DNA from 2 places in the Paenibacillus sp. JT22N15 genome. Region 1 is predicted to be linked to the other one. Evidence: a T-box and tRNA genes for the amino acid it is inferred to sense, from the RefSeq annotation. Region 1 holds a T-box; the other holds one or more tRNA genes.
The links. The T-box of region 1 lies ahead of AC50X8_RS27670 (valine--tRNA ligase). A T-box ahead of a tRNA ligase gene usually reads a tRNA of that ligase, here a tRNA-Val.
Positions count from the first base shown of each region.

Region 2: it encodes a tRNA-Val, which carries the amino acid that the T-box ahead of AC50X8_RS27670 (valine--tRNA ligase) is inferred to sense. The anticodon was not compared.

Region 1 covers NZ_JBXENV010000017.1:139,095-150,356, forward strand. Annotated here, with positions in the region: gene hemL (glutamate-1-semialdehyde 2,1-aminomutase) at 1-682, shown strand, start outside; gene AC50X8_RS27660 (RluA family pseudouridine synthase) at 737-1,711, shown strand; gene AC50X8_RS27665 (LysM peptidoglycan-binding domain-containing protein) at 1,843-3,387, shown strand; T-box leader at 3,544-3,776, shown strand; gene AC50X8_RS27670 (valine--tRNA ligase) at 3,853-6,513, shown strand; gene AC50X8_RS27675 (bifunctional folylpolyglutamate synthase/dihydrofolate synthase) at 6,543-7,916, shown strand; gene murC (UDP-N-acetylmuramate--L-alanine ligase) at 7,924-9,324, shown strand; gene AC50X8_RS27685 (hypothetical protein) at 9,655-11,118, shown strand; gene AC50X8_RS27690 (DUF4321 domain-containing protein) at 11,182-11,262, shown strand, end outside.
Region 2 covers NZ_JBXENV010000028.1:7,816-19,077, reverse strand. Annotated here, with positions in the region: gene AC50X8_RS31900 (Bax inhibitor-1/YccA family protein) at 1-377, shown strand, start outside; gene rnhA (ribonuclease H) at 561-1,223, shown strand; gene AC50X8_RS31890 (uracil-DNA glycosylase) at 1,251-1,928, shown strand; gene AC50X8_RS31885 (S-layer homology domain-containing protein) at 2,051-3,040, opposite strand; gene AC50X8_RS31880 (YjfB family protein) at 3,228-3,404, opposite strand; gene AC50X8_RS31875 (hypothetical protein) at 4,210-4,365, shown strand; gene AC50X8_RS31870 (YolD-like family protein) at 4,602-4,847, shown strand; gene exlX (expansin ExlX) at 5,070-5,729, shown strand; tRNA gene AC50X8_RS31860 (tRNA-Val) at 5,873-5,945, shown strand; gene AC50X8_RS31855 (helix-turn-helix domain-containing protein) at 6,467-6,841, opposite strand; gene AC50X8_RS31850 (helix-turn-helix transcriptional regulator) at 6,910-7,140, shown strand; partial or broken gene AC50X8_RS31845 (IS256 family transposase) at 7,636-8,457, opposite strand; gene AC50X8_RS31840 (hypothetical protein) at 8,565-8,867, opposite strand; gene AC50X8_RS31835 (phosphoadenosine phosphosulfate reductase domain-containing protein) at 9,029-9,673, shown strand; gene AC50X8_RS31830 (hypothetical protein) at 9,670-10,107, shown strand; gene AC50X8_RS31825 (DNA methyltransferase) at 10,150-10,545, shown strand; gene AC50X8_RS31820 (DNA methyltransferase) at 10,484-10,684, shown strand; gene AC50X8_RS31815 (ASCH domain-containing protein) at 10,999-11,199, shown strand; gene AC50X8_RS31810 (hypothetical protein) at 11,255-11,262, shown strand, end outside.

The DNA.
Region 1 (11,262 bases):
TGCCTGTGTCATCGTCGAGCCGATTGCCGGAAACATGGGCGTTGTCCCGCCGCTTCCGGGCTTTCTGCAAGGACTGCGCGACATTACGGAGCAATACAGCAGCCTGCTTATTTTTGATGAAGTGATGACGGGCTTTCGTGTCCACTACAGCAGTGCGCAAGGTCTGTATGGCATTAAGCCGGATATCACTTGCTTCGGCAAGGTGATTGGGGGCGGACTGCCTGTCGGCGCATACGGCGGCAGACGCGATCTGATGGAGCTTATGGCGCCGAGCGGTCCGATTTATCAGGCGGGCACGCTGTCAGGCAACCCGCTGGCGATGGCTGCTGGTTATACGACGCTCAAGCTGCTGACACCGGAAACGTATGAGCTGCTGGAGCGCCAAGCGGTCCGATTGCAGCGCGGCTTTGAAGCGAATGCGCAGGCGGCTGGCATTGCTTCCACGATCAACCGTGTCGGCTCGATGGTTTGCCCGTTTTTCACCGAAACGCATGTCATTAATTACGATACAGCCAAAACAGCGGATTTAGAGCGCTTCAAGGTGTATTTTGCCGCTATGCTGGAGCTTGGCGTGAGCGTCGCTCCATCGCAGTTCGAAGGCATGTTTGTGTCAGCTGTCCATACCGATGAAGATATTGATGCAACGATTGCTGCAAACAGGGCTGCTTTGAGCAGGTTGTAGTTCTAGCAAGCAGCAATTTAGGCGATTGCATTCGAAAATAGGAGGTTTCATTCCATGCCAATGCTTCACTATAAGCGGGCGGGGGAGTGGCTTGAGCTCGATTGGCAGCAGCTGTCAGAAGGCTCATGGTCTGCACCAAATTATGACGGGCAACCTGGAGAACGCACCGGAACATTAGAGGCCGGCAGTCATCCGCATCAAGTGCGGCAGTGGCTGCTGGCCCGTTCTCTTTTTCCAGAAAAATGGATCAATCGGCTGTTCTCCGTTGGCGGAATCCGCTTTGATGGGCAGCGTCTGGGCTTGCTCGCCTTTCCCGCTGCGGACCCGCTTAGCGATCCCTTGTATCGTCAAGCGAGGCTGTCGCAAGGCAATCCCGTTCCAACCGTTCTTTTCGAGGATGATTTTTGCCTCGTGCTTTATAAGGAGGCAGGGATGCCTGTGCATGGCACAGGTGCCAATCAGGCGGGAACGCTGGATGAAGCGGCGGCTCGTCATATGCTGCTGCAAGGAGATCCGCTGCCTGTCCGTCATATCCATCGTCTCGATGATGATACATCGGGCCCCGTGCTTTATTCCAAAAATGATTTCGCCCAGTGGAAGCTGGACGAAGCGATGCGCCGCAAGGCGATCGACCGCCGCTATATGGCGTTTGTTCAAGGACGGCTGCGTCCGCCTGCGGGAACCGTTGACGCTCCGATTGGCAAGGACCGCCATCATCGCTCCAGACGGCGTGTGACCCAGGGCGGCGATGCCGCTGTTACCCATTATGAAACGGCCGAGATGTATGCCGGAGCGACGCTGGTCCGTTTGCAGCTGGAGACGGGACGTACGCATCAAATACGCGTCCATATGAGCCACTTGGGCCATCCCCTGATTGGGGATTCGCTTTATGGCGGCTCTGTGCAGCTGCTGAAGACGCAGGCGCTGCATGGCGAACGCCTTATTTTTGCCCACCCGTGGACAGATTCGCCTGTGGAAGTTGCGGCGCCAGAGCCCGCTTGGCTTCCCGAATTGCGAGCTAAATTATAGCCTCTGCAAAAGATAGTCATGCTCTCCCCCCTTTGCCCATATAGATAATTAGTGAGAGTAGCATTTTTAGCCCAAGCATTGTCTAAGAGACTGCGACGAAATGGGTCAGTATAGGGAGGGAGGACTTGAGCGTGACGGATCAAACGAAAGGCTTGCGCTTTGACGTGTATGAACGCGTGCATCTGTCGGATGAAGTTGCCGATATCGATGAACTGGAAGAAATTGAGCTTGTGCCTCGCATTCAGGTTGTTGAGCAGGGGGACCATGCGGTTTTGAAAGGCCAGCTGCTACTAAGCGGGGTATATCGCAGTACGAACGAAGCCGCTCCGCTTCAGGCATTGGAGCATTTCATTCCCGTCGAAATTACGATGCCGATGAACCGGATTTCACGGCTGGACGATGTGACGGTGGAAATTGATAATTTTGACGTGGATTTGCTTTCCTCGCGAACGCTTAACATTACCGGTGTGTTGTCGCTGCGCGGCATTCTTGTGGAGCCGCAGCAGGAAGTGGAGGAAGCGTGGCGCGAGGAGCCATTCACCGTCGTCCATGATCGCGTAGATACGAGCCAGGCTTCGTACGATGAGGAGCTTCAGCGTAGCGGCGGCGAACCATTTGCTGCTGACGAGGCGCAGGTGGCGGACCAGGCCGCTTATGGGCTGCAAGCTGAACCCTATTTTGCTGGACAGGAAGGACAATTGCCTTTCAGGGGGGAGCAGGAACAGAATCAAGGTTATAATGAGGCACAAGAGTATAATGAGGCACAAGAGTATAATGAGGCTCAAGTGTTTATTGGGGCTCAACAGTTCGCTGAGTCTGAATCCGAGATTGAGGCTTACAATGCTAGTAATGCATATAATGAGCGGACGTATGAAGCGGCTGATGAAAGCGAGGAAGCAGAAGGGCCGAAGGCTGGCGTTACGATCTCGCCTTCGCCGCGTGACGCAGGCTGGTCAGCAGCAGAGTGGTTTCAGGGGCAGGATCATTCCGGGGCACAGCCGAACTTTAACGCTAATTTCAATCCACCGCCTGCTTTTGCACAGCAGCCAGCCGTAACTGGGCTTGGTCATGGCATTGCGCAGGAAAGGCAGCAGGGAGCTTCTGCCTATCAACAGGCGGAGGACTTTGGCTGGAGCCCAGGGGGACAACCGCAGCAGGCAGAGGAAACTTACATTCCGGCGGGGGCAGAGCAAAGCAGCTACGACACATCCCCGTGGCAGGATAGCGAGCTGGAGCGTTTGAACGAATGGCAGGAGGCGGAGGAAGCTGGTGCGGAGCAGCAAGCGGAGCCGGAGAAGCAGGAGATGCGCATTGCCTTTGGCAGCAAGGCGCCGGAAGCAACTGGAGCTCCTGCATCAGGCGTCGGGCTTGTGACGCTGCTGCAAACGAGCAAGCGCGAGCAATTAGCGCGGCAGGCTGAGCAGGAGGCGGCGGATTATGCGCTTGAGCAGACGAAGGCTCAGCAGCCGGCAGGCGATGAAATCGAGTGGCGCAATTTATTTTTGAAGCAATCCGATGAGCATGAATTCCGTAAAATCCGGGTATGCATCGTGCAGCGCGACGAGACGCTGGAGTCCATTGCAGTGCGCTACAGCTTGAACCCGCGTGAGATTTTGCTGTACAACGGCTTGAATGAGTCGGCGGTATCGGAAGGGCAGCTGCTTTATATTCCGTAGCAGCAGGCTGTTAAATAAAAGGAGCTTTGACCTGTGAAATAACAGTCAAAGCTCTTTTTTATGTGCCCAGCAAGTATAAAAGAGCTTGAATGTGCCTTGTTGTTTGACTTTTTTTCACAAAGAGGGTATTATTAAATAAATATGTCTTAAAGTCAACGAACGACGTTGAAGGGGAAGAGTACGCAGCCAAGCCTTCAGAGAGCGGAGCCGTTAGTGCTGAGAGTTCCGCAGGATTTTACTCGTACAAGTCGCCCTGGAGTTGCTTGAATCAAGCGGATTGTTATTCGTTAATTCAAGCCGGCCACAGCCGTTATCTGTTTGAGTGCCGTGCAGCTGCAAGACGCGCGGAACAAAGGTGGTACCACGGAAGCTAACCTTTCGTCCTTTGCTATAAGGGCGGAAGGTTTTTTTGTATTCAAAATTAAAGTAATGATGCCATTATGCGATATGTGGAGGATGGAGCTTATGTCTGAAAATCAAACGACGCCGGCGATGCCGACGACCTACGACCCGAAAGCTGCTGAACTGAAGTGGTATGACTTCTGGATGGATGGAAAATTTTTTGAAGCGGGCAAGCGCCCGGAAGCCAAGACCTATACGATCGTTATTCCCCCGCCGAATGTAACGGGAATTTTGCACATTGGGCATGCGCTCGATTTCACTTTGCAGGATATTCTCATCCGCTTTAAGCGGATGCAGGGCTTTGATGCTTTGTGGCTGCCAGGAACGGACCACGCAGGCATTGCGACACAGACGAAAGTGGAGCAGAAGCTCCGCGAGCAAGGACAATCCCGCTACGATCTGGGACGCGAGGCTTTTTTGGAGCAGGTCTGGGATTGGAAGGAGCAATATGCGGGAACGATTCGCGGCCAATGGGCAAAAATGGGGCTGTCGCTTGATTATTCGCGCGAACGATTCACGCTTGATGAGGGGCTGTCGAAGGCTGTGCGCGAGGTGTTTGTACAGCTTTACAAGAAGGGCCTCATTTACCGCGGCAAAAAAATCATCAACTGGGATCCGGCTGCTAGAACGGCTTTGTCCGATATTGAGGTTGAGCATAAAGAGCTGAACGGTCATTTGTATCATTTGCAATATCCTTTGAAGGACGGCTCAGGGCATATTACGGTTGCGACAACGCGTCCGGAAACGATGCTGGGCGATAGCGCGGTTGCCGTTCATCCTGAAGATGAGCGATACCAGCACCTCATTGGTCAAATGATCGTATTGCCGGTCATTGGACGCGAGATTCCGATTATTGGCGACGAATACGTTGACAAGGAATTTGGCTCCGGCGCTGTAAAAATTACGCCTGCCCATGATCCGAATGACTTCGAGGTTGGCCTTCGTCATGATTTGCCGCAAATTATCGTTATGGACGAGTCCGGCAAGATGAATGCGGAAGCTGGCCCTTATGCGGGACTGGACCGTTTCGACTGCCGCAAGCAGCTCGTGAAGGATTTGCAGGAGCAGGGCGTGTGCGTTCAAATCGAGGATCACGTGCATCAGGTTGGCCACAGCGAGCGCAGCGGTGCGGTCGTTGAGCCGTATTTGTCCACGCAATGGTTCGTTGAAATGAAGCCGCTCGCGGAGCAGGCGATTAATGCGCAAAAATCCGGCGAAGGCGTAAACTTCGTTCCAGACCGTTTTGAGAAAATTTATTTGCAATGGATTGAAAATGTACATGACTGGTGTATTTCCCGCCAGCTGTGGTGGGGACACCGTATCCCTGCTTGGTATTGCGACGCTTGCGGTGAAATGCATGTTTCCGACGAAGACGTAACGAGCTGTTCTTCTTGTGGCAGCACGGAGCTGCGCCAGGACGAGGATGTTTTGGATACATGGTTCAGCTCGGGTCTATGGCCATTCTCGACGCTTGGCTGGCCAGAGCAAACCGAGGACTTAAAACGCTTCTATCCGACGAATGTTTTGGTGACGGGCTATGACATTATCTTTTTCTGGGTATCTCGAATGATATTTACTGCACTGGAGTTCACAGATCAAAAGCCGTTTAAGGACGTGCTGATTCATGGTCTTGTACGCGATGCGAACGGCAATAAAATGTCCAAGTCGCTTGGCAACGGCGTCGATCCGCTCGAAGTCATTGAACAGTACGGCGCAGATGCGATGCGTTATATGCTATCGACAGGCAGTACACCGGGGCAGGATTTGCGCTTCCGCTTTGAAAAGGTGGAGCAGTCGCGCAACTTTGCCAATAAAATTTGGAATGCGTCGCGCTTTGCACTGATGAATTTGGAAGGCTTCACCGCAAGCGACATTAATATTACCGGCAAGCTGGGTACGGCGGATCGCTGGATTTTGCACCGTCTTAACGAAACCGTTCGCGAAGTAACCCGCTTGATGGACAACTACGAGTTCGGAGAAACGGGCCGCCAGTTGTACAACTTCATTTGGGATGACCTATGCGACTGGTACATCGAGTTTGCGAAGCTTAACCTTTATGGCAGCGATGAAGAAGCGAAACAAGCGACTAAATCGGTACTCGCTTATGTGCTTGATCGCACGCAGCGTCTGATTCATCCGTTTATGCCTTACATCAGTGAGGAAATTTGGCAGCATCTGCCGCATGAAGGCGAGACGATTACGCTTGCAGCATGGCCGGAATACGATGCTGCGCTGGAAGCGCCTGAAGCGGTGAAGGAAATGGAGCTGCTGATGGATATTATCCGTTCGGTGCGTAACGTTCGCGCGGAAGTAAACGTGCCGATGAGCAAAAAAATCGAACTGATGATTAAGCCGACGAGCGAAGCCGAGGCGATCATTTTGACCCGCAATGATGAGTTTGTCCGCCGGTTCTGCGGAACCTCGAAGCTGGAGGCAGGTCTTGCGTTAGCAGCTCCGGATAAGGCGATGAGCAGTATTGTTACGGGCGCAGAGCTGTACTTCCCGCTAGCAGGGCTGATTGATATTTCGCAGGAAATTGCCCGCCTTGAGAAAGAGCTTGCGACGCTGAACGGCGAAGTAACCCGCATTGAGAAGAAGCTCGGCAATGAGGGCTTTGTAGCGAAGGCTCCTGCGAAGGTCATCGAAGAGGAACGCTCCAAAATGAAGGATTATGCGGACAAACGCGATAAGGTTCAAGCAAGAATCGCGGATTTACGCGGATAGACACCGGGAAGAAAGAAGGCGTTTCTACGATGACGAATCAGCTCTCGGGCCAGCCGGAAAGCGGCGGGCTGCAGTCGTACCAGGAAGCAGTAGATTGGATAAATGGTCTTATTCCTTTCGGGATAAGGCCTGGTCTTGAGCGAGTCCTGCTCTTAATGGAGCGGCTGGGTAATCCACATCGCAGACTGAAATTTATCCATGTGGCTGGAACGAACGGCAAAGGCTCTACCTGTGCTTTTTTGACGAGCACGCTTATTAAATGCGGTTATGATGTAGGTACGTTTACATCGCCATACATTACGAAGTTTACGAATCGTTTTCAATATAATAACGCTGATATTGAAGAGCAGACACTGCTTGAACTGTCGAATGTGCTAAAGCCTGTCGTTGAGGAAATTGCGGCAACCGAGCAGGGCTCTCCGACGATGTTCGAGGTGTCTACGGCGCTGGCCATCTTGTATTTCGCGAAGGTAACGTATCCCGATTATGTCGTATGGGAAACGGGGCTCGGCGGACGAATGGACGTTACAAATATTGTGACGCCCGTTCTCTCCATCATTACCAATGTCGGGCATGACCATATGGATCGCCTTGGCGATACGCTGGAGAAGGTAGCGGCGGAAAAGGCGGGCATTATTAAGCCTGGCGTTCCTGTCGTGAGTGCGGTTACGCAGCCAGAAGTGATCGAAGTTATTCGGCAAAAGGCGATTGATAGCAAAAGCTCGCTGTATTTATTAGGCGAGCAGTTCAGCGAGACGGCGCTTTCGGTTCGCGAGGATGAGCAAACGTTCCGTTTCGATGGGCTTTTCCGCCCTATCCATCCGCTCACGATCACGCTGAACGGCGCCCATCAGCGCACGAATGCAGCGGTTGCAGTGATGGCGCTTGAGGTGCTTCGCCAATATGCGGCTCTCATCGTGGAGGATGATGCGCTGGAGGAGGGGCTGCGCCTTGCGGCATGGCCTGGACGTCTGGAAATGGTGTCGCATTCCCCGCGTATTCTCATTGATGGAGCGCATAATCCTGAAGGGGCGGAGACGCTTGCTGCTGCGCTAAAAACAACCTATCGCTATGATCGTTTAATCCTAATGATGGGTATGCTGGATAATAAGAATCATCGTGAGGTTATGAAGCATATACTGCCAATAGTAGATACGCTAATTGTGACCGAGCCTGATTTTCGCAACAAAAAAGATGCGCAGGCGCTGGCTGATCTCATACGTTCTGTGCAGGGGAAAGAGGCTTTTGAGCTGATTGTAGAGCCTGACTGGAAAGCGGCGCTTCAGCAGCTGCAGCATTTGACCGGGGAAACAGACCTTGGGGTTGTGACCGGAACGCTTTATTTAATAGCGGACGTTCGCGCCCGCTTATTGTACAACTCGGATTCTGAAAAAGGTTGGTGAACCGTCTTTGAATACAGCAAAACATGTTCATTTCATCGGAATAGGCGGTTACGGGATGAGTGCTATCGCCCGCGTCATGCTGGAGAAGGGCTATACGGTAACTGGTTCTGATGTCGCTCGTCAGGAACTCACAGAGAAGCTGGTGGCGAAAGGCGCAAAAATCTATATCGGTCATGAACCGGAAAATATTAAAGGTGCGGAGCTTGTTGTTTACTCCACAGCACTGACCAAAGACAATGTAGAGCGGTGCGCAGCGGAGGCGCTAAATATTCCGGTGCTGCATCGCTCCCAAATGCTTGCCCAGCTGATGAATGAAGGCAAAGGCGTTGCCGTTGCAGGCGCTCATGGCAAGACGACGACCTCGTCGATGATTGCCCTTGTGATGGAAAACTGCGGAACGGATCCAACCTACATTATTGGCGGCGAGATCGTAAACGTGGGTACGAATGCAAAAGCCGGAAGCGGCGAATACGTAGTAGCGGAGGCAGATGAGAGCGATGGCTCTTTCCTGCATTACCATCCGTCGATTGCGATTGTAACCAATATTGAGCCGGATCATCTGGAAAATTATGACGGTGATTTTGGCAAGCTGAAAGATGCCTACGTTCAATTTCTGTCGCAGGTAAAGCCGGATGGCAAAGCTATCGTATGTGCTGACGATGACAATATTGACGAGATCATTAGCAAGCTGTATGCAAGTCAATCGCTCGATCCATCTCAGCTCGTTACTTACGGCATTGATGGCGAGGCCCAATACAAAGCGGAGCAAGTCGTACTGGGTGACCGTAAAGTATCGTTCCAATTAACCCATCTAGGGAAGCTCTTGGGCGAGGTTGAACTGTCTGTACCAGGTAAACATAATGTATATAATGCGATGGCTACTATTATTACCTGTCTGGAAGCAGGGCTGCCATTTGCACAAATTGCGGGCGCTATTCGTGAATTCATTGGGGCCAAGCGTCGTTTCCAAGTGCTCGGCGAAGTAGAGGACATTCTCGTTATTGACGACTATGCCCATCATCCAACCGAGATCAGCGCGACGATCAGTGCTGCCAAAGCGACGGGCAAACGGATTGTAGCTGTGTTCCAGCCGCAGCGCTACACGCGTACCTATTTCCTTCTCGACCAGTTCAGCCGGGCGTTTCCGGAAGCGGACGAGGTCATCATTACCGACATTTATTCGCCAGCTGGCGAGCAGCAAATTGAGGGCGTCAACTCGCAGAAGCTGGTTGAGCTTATTAAGACGAACAGCAATGCGAATACGACTTTTATTGCAACCAAGGAAGAAGTGCTGGAGTATTTGAAGACAGCTGCTTCGGCTGGCGATCTTGTCATCACGATGGGAGCCGGCGATATTTGGAAAACAGCGGATGCTTTGGCTAAATGGTTAAAGGCAGGCCGTAAATAAAGCAGGTATCCACTGCATGAGGCAGCTCCATTAAACGCTGGAAAACGTGAAAATCGTTTTCCAGCGTTTTTTGTTGCGTAATAAGAAGGAGCTGCACCCAAACGATGGCAATGTCTTTGACGCCATTTAAATAAAGTTTTCCAATGAGCTAGCGCAGCATTGAGGGGCTGGATACAATTCCCTTAGATTTTTATAGCAAAAAAGGTTGTCGACTGTACGAAACTTGAGGTAAGCTGCGAATGTTATTTACGTATCCGTTTGTTCATAATCATAAATCTCTTAATTGTCTCATAGAGTAGGAATAGAAGAATGAGACAAGGAGAGAATGACATGAACTCAAAAAACCGCATTACGTACCGTTTCGACCAAGCCGGACAAGCTTCGCGCTCCGAAAACAAGCAGATGGCCGCAGCGGAGTCAGCTGTGGAAGTTCCAGCTGCTGCTGCGCAGCCTAGTGCTTCGAAGCAGGGAGATTTTGCGAGAGTCATCCCCTTATATAAAAATACAGCCTCTTATTCAGATGCGCAGTTCAGTCCATGGAGCACCCAGGTCGATGAGGAGATGGATCAGCTGGAGCAGTTGATTCGCGAGTCGGATCATCACTTGCCTGACGAATCTAATACAGTGACTGTTAATCGTACCTATTCGCCTGCCGATTCGTCCATAGCATCGAAAACATCCAGACATGTCGCAGACAATGAGCCGCCTGCTTTCGTTTCTGAAGAGCAGCAAAGAGTGGAGGAGAAGGGAGTATTTAATGACCTTCAACAGCAGGTGCCTTCTCTCGGCGGTTCTAAACGCAATAGCGATGCAATGGAGCATGGGCCAGAAAATACCCGCTATGGATGGGCTGATGACGGCCAGCGGCATTCGCCTGAGCTTGATTTAGGCAACCGTCCGGTTCGCTCGATACGCAGGCTTGGACATTCGCCATCTTGGATCAATGTTTTTTTATCGGTAGCAGGGGCGCTGGCAACGGGAGCCTTATTCGGTTATTTGCTGTTGTCTTTATTTTTGGATTCCTCCTCGCTTAGCTCTTCTAATCCAGCGGGCGGGCAGTCGAGCGCGGTCAGCGGGAATCCAGCATCGCAAAATGCGGGAAATGGCTTGGGCACGGGAGCAGGTGCGGGAAATAGCGGAAGCTCAGCTGCGCCGCTTGAAACGGTGGAACTGGCCATTCAGCCACAGGCCTACCATTTGCTGCAATATGGCGTATTTAGCAACTCAGAGGGCAGAGATGCCGCAATGGAGGAGCTGGCTAGCAGGGGACTTGCTTCTGCTGCTGCGACAACAGCAGACGACTTTCGGGTATATGCGGGGATGGCGGGCGATCGCAGCAGGGCAAATGCGCTGAGCAAAATGCTGCCTGGTACCGAGGTATATGTGAAAGAGCTTATTGTTCAGGCACCAGAGCAGTTTCCTTTTACGGGGAAGGCGGCAACTGCAAGCAGTTTTTTTGAGCAGACGAATGCCTTGATAAGCATGCTGGATGATTTGGCGCTGGCCCAACTGGAGCAGCCGGTTCTTGCGCCGCTTGGCGAAAATGCGGTGAAGGCTTGGCGGACGGAGCATCAAAAATGGACGCTCAGCATAAAGGCGATGGAGTCTGGGATTCAAGACGAGGCGGGTAAAGCGTCGATGGGTGCGGTTGTTCAAGCGGTAAATACAGCGGCTTCGTCGCTTACGGAATATGATAAAAATCCTTCTCAGGCGCACTTGTGGTCGGTGCAGCGAGCTCTAATGGAAGCGATCCTGACACAAAAATCGTGGTTTGAGACTATACGCGCATTGTAAACGGAAATCATACTAAGGTATAATAGAGAGCAGTTGTCATTACTTGGCGAGAGGCGTTGAACAATGAAGAAAAACGGCTGGATGTTATTGCTTTTCCTAGTGCTCGGTCTGCTTGCGGGGGCCTTGGTGGCACGCTGGCTGGAG
Region 2 (11,262 bases), on a different contig from region 1:
ATATTAGCATGCTGGGCGCTTCACTGGTATTGCAAGGTCTTGGCGTTGCGATTCTTGCATTTGGCGGTACGGCGCTTTACGCGATTAAGTCGAAGCAGGATTTTTCATTCCTCGGCGGCTTCTTGTTCGCTTCCACTATTGTACTTGTACTGATGACACTCGTCGGCTTGTTCCTCCCCTTCTCGGGTACAACAGAGCTGATGGTATCCGGCTTCGGTATTTTGATCTTCATCGGTTGGACGCTGTTTGACTTCTCGCGTCTTACTCGTCAAGGCTTTAGCGATGAGGACATTCCGATGATCGTCGTGAGCATTTATCTTGACTTCGTGAATCTGTTTCTGTTCATTCTGCGTTTCCTTGGTGCTAGCCGAGACTAAGGACGTGATTTTCAAGGAAGAGCGATCAGCGCTGCTGGTCGCTTTTTTTGAAACGCACCGCGCCGCCAAAGGACGGCGACAGCCGTTTCACCTTGTTTGATTCTGTCATCCGGGTGGACAGGAGCCGCATTTTTCGATTTAATAGAAGGATGGACGTTTGGTAAAGGTGGTAAGAACAAGCTAATGGCGAAATCAAAATATTATGTCGTTTGGGTAGGCAAGCAAGCAGGCGTATTCGCAACATGGAAGGAATGCCAGGAGCAGGTGAATGGCGTTCAGGATGCGAAATATAAGTCCTTTGAATCCAAGGCGCTGGCGGAGGCCGCTTTCAAGGAGGGCTGGCGCAGCCACTGGGGCAAGGGGAAAAGCACGGCAGGCGGCGCAAGCAGCAGCTCGGGCGGTTTTAAGAAAACGGCTTCCAAGCCGCAAGAGTCCGGAGAAATCGATTATGACAGCATCTCTGTAGATGTCGGTACGCGGGGCAATCCGGGTCCAGTGGAGTACAAGGGAGTCGATACGCAGACAGGCGAAATTTTATTTTATGTAGGGCCGATTCCGAATGGTACGAACAATCTCGGTGAATTTATCGCCGTTGTGCATGCACTCGCCTATTTGAAGCAGAAGGGCAGCGAGAGAACGGTATACAGCGACTCCAGAACGGCACTCAGCTGGCTGCGTAATAAGAAGGTCGCATCGACCCTCGTAAGAGATGCCTCTACAGCAAAAATTTGGGCGCTGACAGACGAAGCGGAGAGATGGCTCAAGACGAACACCTATCCGAATAAAGTGCTCAAATGGAACACTGAGGAATGGGGAGAAATTAAAGCAGATTTTGGGAGAAAATAACGTTATACATAGAGAGGGGACTACGCGGTGTTTCAGCAGTTGAACAATGATTGGGCAGCTAAGCTGCAATTTGAATTTGAACAGCCCTACTTCAAGAAATTAGAAGTTTTCTTGACGGAGCAATACAGCACCAAAACCGTTTATCCGAAGCAGGAGGATGTGTTTAATGCGCTTAATTACACGTCTTATGAAGGAACGCGGGTCGTTATTTTAGGACAGGATCCTTATCATGGAGAAGGCCAGGCGCATGGCCTGAGCTTCTCCGTGCAGCCAGGAGTTGCGGTGCCAAGGTCGCTGGGCAACATATATAAGGAGCTTCATGCAGACTTGGGCTGCCCGATTCCATCCCATGGCTCGCTGCGAGCTTGGGCAGAGCAGGGGGTGCTGCTGCTAAATACGGTGCTGACAGTGGAAGCGGCCGCAGCCAACTCGCATAAGAAGAAGGGCTGGGAAACCTTCACTGACCGTATCATCACTGCGCTTAATGAACGCGAGCGTCCGGTCGTATTCATTTTATGGGGAAATCCCGCCCAGAAGAAGCTGGAGCTCATTGACACGGACAAGCATAAAATCATTACGTCCGTACATCCTAGTCCATTGTCTGCCCGTGGCGGATTTTTCGGCAGCAAGCCGTTCTCGCAAGCAAATGGTTATTTGAACGAGCTGGGCGAGCGAGAAATCGATTGGAGTATACCGGCATTATAATTTTTCAAGCTGTATAACCGCATTCATTCACAAACCAAAAGCCGCTGAACTTGCGTAATGGCTTACGCGTAGTTCAGCGGCTTTTTAAAATGGTTTTAGCTGGAGCTCTTCAGCTTCAATTATTAGGAAGCGACAGACGTATTGCTGCCCGCAGGAGCAGCAGCGGAGCTGCCTGAAACGGCATTAGCGGCTGTTGGAAGAACGGGCTTGAATTTAGCATCTACATAAGTTGTAACCTGTACTTCTGTAATCACTTGGGGATACATTTGATCGGGTTTAGGCTCCGTGCGCTCTAACTTAATAGTGGCTTGGTCGCCATCAAACGTGATGCCGGAAATTTGAATGCCATAGCCTGGATGAGGCACCGTTGCTGTTACCGTCACTTTATTGACTTCAGCATTGACTGGCGTAACGGTCAATCTTGCATCTGTGAAAGGGTTATCCGTTGGCTCATTTCCCGTAGCAGGTGCTTCATTTTCCTTCATTTCCTTCATAAATGCAATTCCATCATGCAGCCATGCCGCAGCATCACTGCGTTTAATGGAAGCCGTTGGGTAAAAATTTTGCTTTGCGTCAAGCGTTGCGATTTTGCTGAGGAGCAGCTTTTGGATATTGCCCATAAAATCTGGATTTACATCGGCCTCATCATTAAGCATCACATACATTTCAATCATGGCATAAGTCACTTTATTGTCAATCGCTTTGAACAAATGCTGCGCGAATTGCTCGCGAGTCATCACGTCATTTGCTTTCACATCTTTAGCTACACCAAGATCGTAGAAATGGGCGATGATGAAAGCTTGGGAGTACCATTTGTCATCTTTAATATTCGTATAATAGTCGGCTGCCAGCGGCTGCTTAATGAAACGAATATGATCGAAGTTAAGCTCAAGTCCTTTGATAATCATGGAGATTCCCTCTGCATAAGTCAGTTTGCCCTGCGGGCGGAAATTGCCGTCTTTGTCCCCGGAAATAATGCCTTGCTGCTGGAGCGCTTCAATTTTTTTGGCATTCGGGTCATTTTTGACATCGTTGAAGGCCCAGGCACTTTGTCCGATTGTCAGCATCATCATGGTCAAGATAAGGGTTAACAGTAGTGGTTTTTTCTTCATTTCCAGTCACCTCTTTATTTTTTTCGCTTTCTTATATCATCCCAGACGTTGCTATTTCTTTTATTGTTGCAGAACGAAGTAAAATCGATTCATTTGTTCGCTTATAGGCTAATTAGCAAGCGTACTATTTTCTGTCCAACATGAAAAAACGGGAAGGATTGACCTTCCCGCTCCACACTTGCCTATCCTATACTTTAATATCTAGTAGGCTGCCGACATTTGGATTTACACTGAGCTCCATCATTTTGATAAGTCCTTGTGCCTGCACTTGCATTTGGTCTTGGCCAATATCCAGCATGCGAACCGATACAGCCGTGCCGAGTGATGCTTGACTAAGTGACGTTGATAATGCTGCTATATCCATTATTCACCACCTCCACCTTTATTATCGGCAAGCATGGCGGAGGGATGAATACAATTAGGCAAAAAAAATAACCCGCATCGCTGCGGGTCACAACCATATATGTCGAAAAGAGAGTAAAGTCAGTATGCGCCTCGCACCTTAAATAGAAATGAAACGAAGCTGATTTTTAGCTTAATGCTTTTTTCTATGATATAAATGGCCATTCACGCACGCATCTTTAAGCAAAAAAAAGAACCCGCCGGAAGGCGAGTCGTCAAGGATTAACTATATAAATAGTGGGGGGTCATGTGATTAGTATAGGCAGCCAACCTTAAAATAAAATGAATGCCAACTGATAACAACATTAAATTTATATTTCAAGGCCATCTGATCATTTTTTTTGAAAATAGGCAAAAAAGTAGCCCGCTATTCAAGCGGGCCCAAAAATATATTAAAAGGGAGTATGTTGCTAGTATGGATTAACCATCTGAAACTGCACTGAAACGAAGCTGAAAATAAAATAAAAAAAGCTCCCATTGTGTCCGGGAAGCCTTGGCGTTTCCTTATTCTTTTTTCTCCTCTTTGACAATGACTTCATCTGGCGCATCGAACGGTACGCGATCTTCTTCATAATACATGGGTGAATCACCTCCTGCTTAAAGTCAGTATGCACCTGTTTAGTTATCTGGGAATGAACGTAATGTAAACGGAAAATTAAAAAAAGAAGCAGCGGCACCCGTCCATCGAGGCAAATACCCATTTTGCCTGAAAGCCCAACCCTTTTTGGCTTTTGACCATATGATGCTGTGTACCTTAAAAAAAGGAGATGAGCAACGAAATGGGATATGAAGTAGGAAATGTAGGAGTAGGTCCAGGATACGGTGGCTGCGGAAATAAAGTAGGCGGTGCTTTCACAAGCCCAGGCGCTATTCTTGTACTGTTCATTCTATTGGTTATCATCATTTGCTCCTGTATGTGGTAATAGAAGCGGCTTAGTTCCATCCTGACCTAATCAGTATTTCCTTAACCATGCGTTCTAAGTTAAAAATAGAGAAGAAGCGTCCCCTTGCCATGTTATGGCAGGGGGATGTTTTTTTGCCTAATTTCATAATCTCCATGACAAATGCTTTGAAGAAAGGGTATGATTTAAAGATGGGTTGAAAAAGGCATGAGTTAAATGAAGGTCATGTACTAAAACATAGAATGGAGACGGAAGTAATGGCAAAGAAACCAAAGCGCCCGACAAGGGATGAGTTTGAATTGGAGGAGCTCGGAGAGCGCCTGGTTGAAGCGTATCAAGAGGGGATTGAGCTGCTTTTTGAGGTGTGGAACTGGGAAGAGCCTGTGTCGGGACTCATTGTAAAAATGGATTCCCGGACGAGGCTGGTGCACGTAGCAAAAGGTGAAGAAATTACTAAAATTCCGTTCATGGATATTATGAAGGTGAACAATAACGCAAGCTAGCCGAAGCGGCAGATGCTCCTTGTTTTTGACGAATAAAGTCTAGTTTTGTTGGGAAATGTCATTAAAATGCTAGAAAAGAAGTATCGAAAGTGCTAGCAAATATTCCTCCTCACCACTTAGAATGGACTCTACTGGTAGATTTAGGGTTTCAAAAATGTGGAGGAGGTTTCTGTTATGAAAAAAAAGCACGGTGTAGTCAAATTTGGAATCGTTTGTCTTGCGATGTTCGTTTTGTACCCGGCGGTGCAGGCGTTTGCAGCTTGGAACGATGTGCGTACAAGCTATGCGACGTATACAGGCTCAGGATATTCGGGCGGTGCAGTACTGCTTGATCCGATTAATCCGAATATGGAAATTACGGCCTTAAATCCGACTGATATGAATTACAATGGGGTCAAAGCGGCGCTTGCGGGCGCTTACTTGGAGGTTACGGGGCCTAAGGGCAAAACGGTCGTCTATGTCACCGATTTATACCCGGAAGGCGCTCCGGGAGCGCTTGACTTGTCGCCAAACGCTTTTGCTAAAATTGGGGAAATGTCGGCAGGCACAATCAATATTTCATGGAAAGTCGTGAAAGCGCCGATAACCGGAAATTTTTCATACCGGGTGAAGGAAGGCAGCAGCCAGTGGTGGGCGGCGATTCAAGTGCGCAATCATTTTTATCCGGTCATGAAAATGGAATATAAGAAGGCTGGCGCGTGGATCAATCTGGAGAAAATGGACTATAACCATTTCTTGGGCACGAACATGGGGACAAGCCCGCTGCAGGTTCGGATAACCGATATTCGCGGGAAAGCGGTTCTGGATACGATTCCCGCACTTCCAGCAAACGGTACATCAGGCGCTTATATAGTTCCGGGAAATGTTCAATTCCCGAGCTGAAATGGAGCATAGGCTGAAAACAAAAAGCTTCATTCTCCGGTTGATTGGAGGACGAAGCTTTTTTTGAAGCTCAAAAAAAATAATAGCAAAATGGTTGACTTTTCCGCTCAAGCTTGGTATATTAATAAACGTCGCTAATATACGATCTGTTAGCTCAGCTGGGAGAGCACTATCTTGACAGGGTAGGGGTCAGTGGTTCGAGCCCACTACAGATCATACAAAGAAAAAGCCTGAGAAGCCGCATTATATATGGTTTCTTGGGTTTTTTCAATTTTTTGCTTACTGTCAGTGAAAAGCGATCTGGGGACATTCTGGGGACGGATTCTTTGCTAATTGATTTTATAAGACTATTCAGGATCAATCTTGTGTACTTTTTCTAGAAAATTTATCGAATTTATTCGCTGTGCGTTGTCTAACTTTTTTGGTGATATGCATGTAAGTGTCAGCTGAGGTCGATAACCTGGCATGCCCTAGTCTACGCTGAATCGCAATGAGAAGGGAATCAAAGTTAGCTGCATCATCTTCGCCATCTTCTAAAATTAGAGTACCTGAACTGTGTCGTAGCCCGTGAAATTTAATAAATCGACTCGTAATCTCCAAGTGTTTTCTCCTCTCTTTTCGATGCTACCTTTTGGCATTTCATTCCCCTAAACAGAACGTATGTTCTTTTTTGTCTATAAGAAACCGCCTCGCAGCGGTGGAAGCGCAAGATCATAGAGTGTTATGCATTTTTTTTGCTATTTATTTTGCTTCTTCTTACTTTCCCAAAAAAGAACTGTTAGAAATTCTTTTGCTTTAAGTTTGTCTTCCTTACTTATTGGCGCGCCATCAAATAGCACTTCACCATCAGCTTCTAACAACCTTTTTAAATCAAAAATGTCGTTTTCTGTTGCCCAAGAAGGGGCTTGAATTTGTTCCTCGCGTCCTAAAAGGTAATCCGTAGAAGTCCCGAGAATTTCCGCTAGGGTGTCTAAATCTTTGCTAGTAGGCGTTACTCTGTCATTTTCGATGTGCCCGAAATTGGAATTGCCCATCCCTAACTTATCCGCAATTTGTTTTTGTGTAAGATTGAGGGATTTTCTTAGAACTTTAATACGGCTTCCTAGTGACATAATAACTTTACATCCTTCCGAAATAAATTGTATTAAAAATACTGTTGACTGTATTTTAAATACAATGCATGATGATCACAACGAATAAACAAGGTGGTGACAAATTGAAAAGAGTCGAACTCAAAAAAGCTAGGGTTGATGAGGGGTTGACTCAAGAAGCACTGGCTTCTGAGTTATCAGTACATGTTGATCATATCCGAAGCTTAGAATACGGTCGTGTAAATCCAAGTGTTAAACTAATGAATAGAATTTGCGACCGACTAAAAGGCGAGCCGAGAGTCTTATTTCCTGATCTATAAAACAGTATTATTAATACGACAAACTCATAATACTGTATTTAAAATAGGATGTAAAGGTGTGCTTATTTTTTTGCCTATAAAATGTATTTAAAATACGATTTAGGGGGCTGTAAGCTGGGTATTTCAATTGAGTTATCCATAAAAACAATCATTTCGGAAGAAGTGGCGGCAGCTGAACGGAGACTCCGAGAAAGTCTTAGTATGAAAGCGGATGAAACATTGACGTTAAGAGAGGATGATTGGAAGCGGGAACAAGAAGATAACTACAAACCATAGTAATCATAAGAGGAGGAACATTCATTATGTCAGATAGCAATGAAAAAGCCACCGTTGCAGCGGCGGCAGATGATTTAAGTGTTGATACTCGAAATACTTGGTCTTCTAGGTAGTAATGGGACGAATGTAAGAGAGAGGAGAAAAGCATGTATGAGTGAAACGAAAAAAGAATCAGTTTCAAAATTGGAGACTGATATAAATATTGTAACTGACATCATTTTTTAGATCCTTGTAGGAGACGTAACGGATGGAGTTACGGATTTGGTGAATGATGCATTTCTGAATCTCGGTGTTCGGATAGCAGGCGGAGATGGCCTGGGAGAAGCCTGTGAGGTTATCCACACAGGTGATCAGAGTGTCCTGTACACCACGGTTTTTAAGCTCGTTTAATACACTGAGCCAAAATTTAGCGGACTCGTGCTCCCCAATCCACATGCCTAATACGTCCTTGTTGTCATCTAAATCGATGCCAATGACCATGTAGGCTGCCTTATTCACAATGGCGCCGTCTTGCTTCACTTTGTAATGAATCGCATCCATAAATACGACTGCGTAGATGCCTTGCAGCGGCCGATTCTGCCATTCTTTAATGAGGGGGACGATTTTGTTCGTCACGTTTGAAATCATGGTTGGTGAGACGTCTATTCCGTACAAATGATGGAGGTGATCTTGAATATCCCTCGTACTGACACCTTTCGCGTACATCGCGATGATTTGGTCTTCAATACCGGTGACGGTGGACTGATGCTTCTTTACAATAACGGGCTCAAACTCACCATGACGACCACGAGGCACGGCTATCTCCATTTCGCGGTACTCGCTCGTTACCGTCTTTTTCGTTTTCCCGGTACGGCTATTACGTGTCGCTTTGCTTTTCACATCATGCTTCTCATAGCCCAGCTCCGTGTCGAGCTCAGCCTCTAGCATGGATTGCAGCGTCTCTGCAAATAGCTCCTTCAAGGCCGACTGCACATCTTCCCTCGTTTTGAGGTTGTTTTCCTTCACAAATGCCTTCACTTGTTCCTTATTGAATCTCGCCATCGGTGCCATCCTCTCAAACCAGCCTTTCTTCTATTGTAATCGGGTTTGAGAGTTTACACAGAATATTTTACAGACTCGGAAATTGGGTTTAAAACGATTAGGATTGCTTACCATGTCGTTCTATTTTCTGTTTTTCCTTTTCCCAGAGGGCTTTTATACAAAACAACAAGGGTCAATACGCGTGTTGCCCAATGCACCCATACTTCTAATTTTAAATTAAAACCGCCGGGTGCTCCCGACTCTTCACTGTAATAGCTATATCCATCACTACGAGTTGGATCAACATTGATTGTTCTATGACCAACCTCCTGTCCTAAAACGAACAATGAAGCCTTAACCTCTTCGACGTCACCTTCAAATTCGACATAAACTCCAGGTACACCTGGTACATCGACGTCTACCTTTGGCATTTTATCACTCCTTGTATTTGGTCGTTCTTTCTTATTCTTACCAAGCCTGAAAAAATAATGTGTTTGTTCAAAACACCAATATAAGGGGCATCGCTCCAGAAGTGTAGCTAGATTGTTTTAAGCCCTATAGCTCCATACAGCATAGAAACGAGGTGAGAGTTTTGGTAATTCAGGCTTTAATCGACGAAGGAGCAATATTCTTCTGCAGCCATAGCGGCGGTAAGGATAGTCAAGCCATGTACGACCACCTAAAGGTCATAGTTCCTGCCCATCAGATTGTCGTGGTCCATGCTGATCTGGGCTGCGTGGAGTGGCAGGGGGTTCAAGATCATATCCTTGAAAACACAAGCCATGAGGTATTTGTAGTTAAAGCAAATAAAGATTTTCTTGAAATGGTCGATGCCCGCGGTATGTGGCCGTCAGCTAAACACAGGCAATGTACCAGCGATTTAAAACGGGCGCCGATTATGAAGTTTATCAGGCACTATCTCAAGGACCGTGGTCTTAAAATCGCCGTCAACTGCATGGGTATTCGGGCTGCTGAATCAACGGCCAGAGCGAAGAAGGAGCCGTTCCGCTATAACGCTGCTGAGAGCTGTGGACACCGCGACGTGTGGGACTGGATGCCGATTTTCGAATGGAAGACAGCAGAGGTATTCCAAGCAATTGCGGATGCTGGACAAAAGCCTTTCTGGGCTTACGCTGTTGGCAATGAGCGTTTGTCGTGCGTGTTTTGCATCATGGGTAGTAAAAACGACCTGCAGCACGGGGCTATAGCTCCATACAGAGAGGAGGACAAGCAATGATCATACAGGGCGACAACATCATTGTTGTGCCTGTTATGGAGGCAGGGCAGTTTCAGGTATGCGTCACGTCGCCTCCGTATTGGGGGCTGCGGGATTATGGTATACCGCCGAGCGATTGGCCGGAAGTGACTTATACTCCCATGCCCGGCTTGCCTGCGGTGACGGTACCAGTACCAGCATGGCGCGGTTGTCTAGGGCTGGATCCTACGCCGGAAATGTTTGTGGCTCATACGGTGCATGTATTTCGGGAAGTATGGCGCCTGTTGCGGGACGATGGGACACTGTGGCTTAATTACGGTGATAGTTATGCATCTAGGCCTAATAGCGCCGATCAGAATTGGCCAGACCCAGCAAATCCCAAAAAGGGCGGCTCGCGCTGCCGAGTTTCTGTTAATAAGGGTATTAAGCCAAAAGATTTAATAGGCATACCGTGAAGTGTGGCATTCGCGCTCCAAGCAGACGGCTGGTATCTCAGAATGGACAACATTTGGCATAAGCCTAACTGCATGCCGGAGAGCGTCAGGGATCGCCCTACAAAGGCTCATGAATACGTGTTCCTCATGTCAAAATCGGAAAAATATTACTACAACGCCGAAGCGATTAAGGAACCAATGGCAGCATCTAGCATTGTGGGATTGTCACAGGATTTCGAGGGGCAAGCTGGATCAAATCGCGCAAACGGAGGCGCCAAAACGAACGGGACCATGAAGGCAGTAGGTGCGGCATACAGTTTTGCTCGAAAGGTTAATGAAGGAGACGTGCCTGGTAAGAGCAAGCAGCATAGAGAAGATAGAGTAGATGTGAAGTATTTTGGCTTCCGGAATAAACGCTCCGTGTGGAACAGGCAGCTCGGTTGGCGACAAGGTATTTGATCCATTCGGCGGGAGTGGCACGAGTTTAGAAGTGGTGCATAAACACAGGCGAAAATGTACGATCATCGAGATCGGGCCGCAATACGTGGAAATAGCTGAACGCCGGACGGCTAACGTTCAGCAGATGCTGCAATTATAACCCCCTATAGAGGGGAAAGGAGCAAGCTTAAAATGATAGTCCGGATCGAGTATGTAAGAGCGCTTGTATGAGCAAGCACTCCACAAGCTTAGCAATGAGGTTTCTTTTTCCAATGCTTCTTTCCGATAATAAGAATTTTTTGACCAGGTTTAACAAATATAACTTTAACCTTTTTCTTTTTGGCATATTCGTATCCCATTCAAATCATCTCCTTTCCGTCAATTAATCTATTATATTCAAAGTTTAATTGATTCGATTGTGCATTTGATATATTGGGTAAAATTGGGGTTTTAGCTGTGGAGGTGGAGCACAAAATGAAAGCTATTACGATCATACAGCCATGGGCGACACTAATCGCGATTGGTGCCAAGCAATACGAAACGCGCGGTTGGCCGACGAAGCATCGGGGGGCACTAGCAATTCATGCTGGAAGCCAGAAGTCAATTTTGGTTGGTATGAGGAAGGCCGTTACGCATGGGAGCTTACAGAGGTTCGGCGGCTTGCAGGGCCGATAGCAGCCAAGGGGCAGCAGGGGCTTTGGAATTGGGATGATCAAGCTAAAGGATACTGATGGGCCG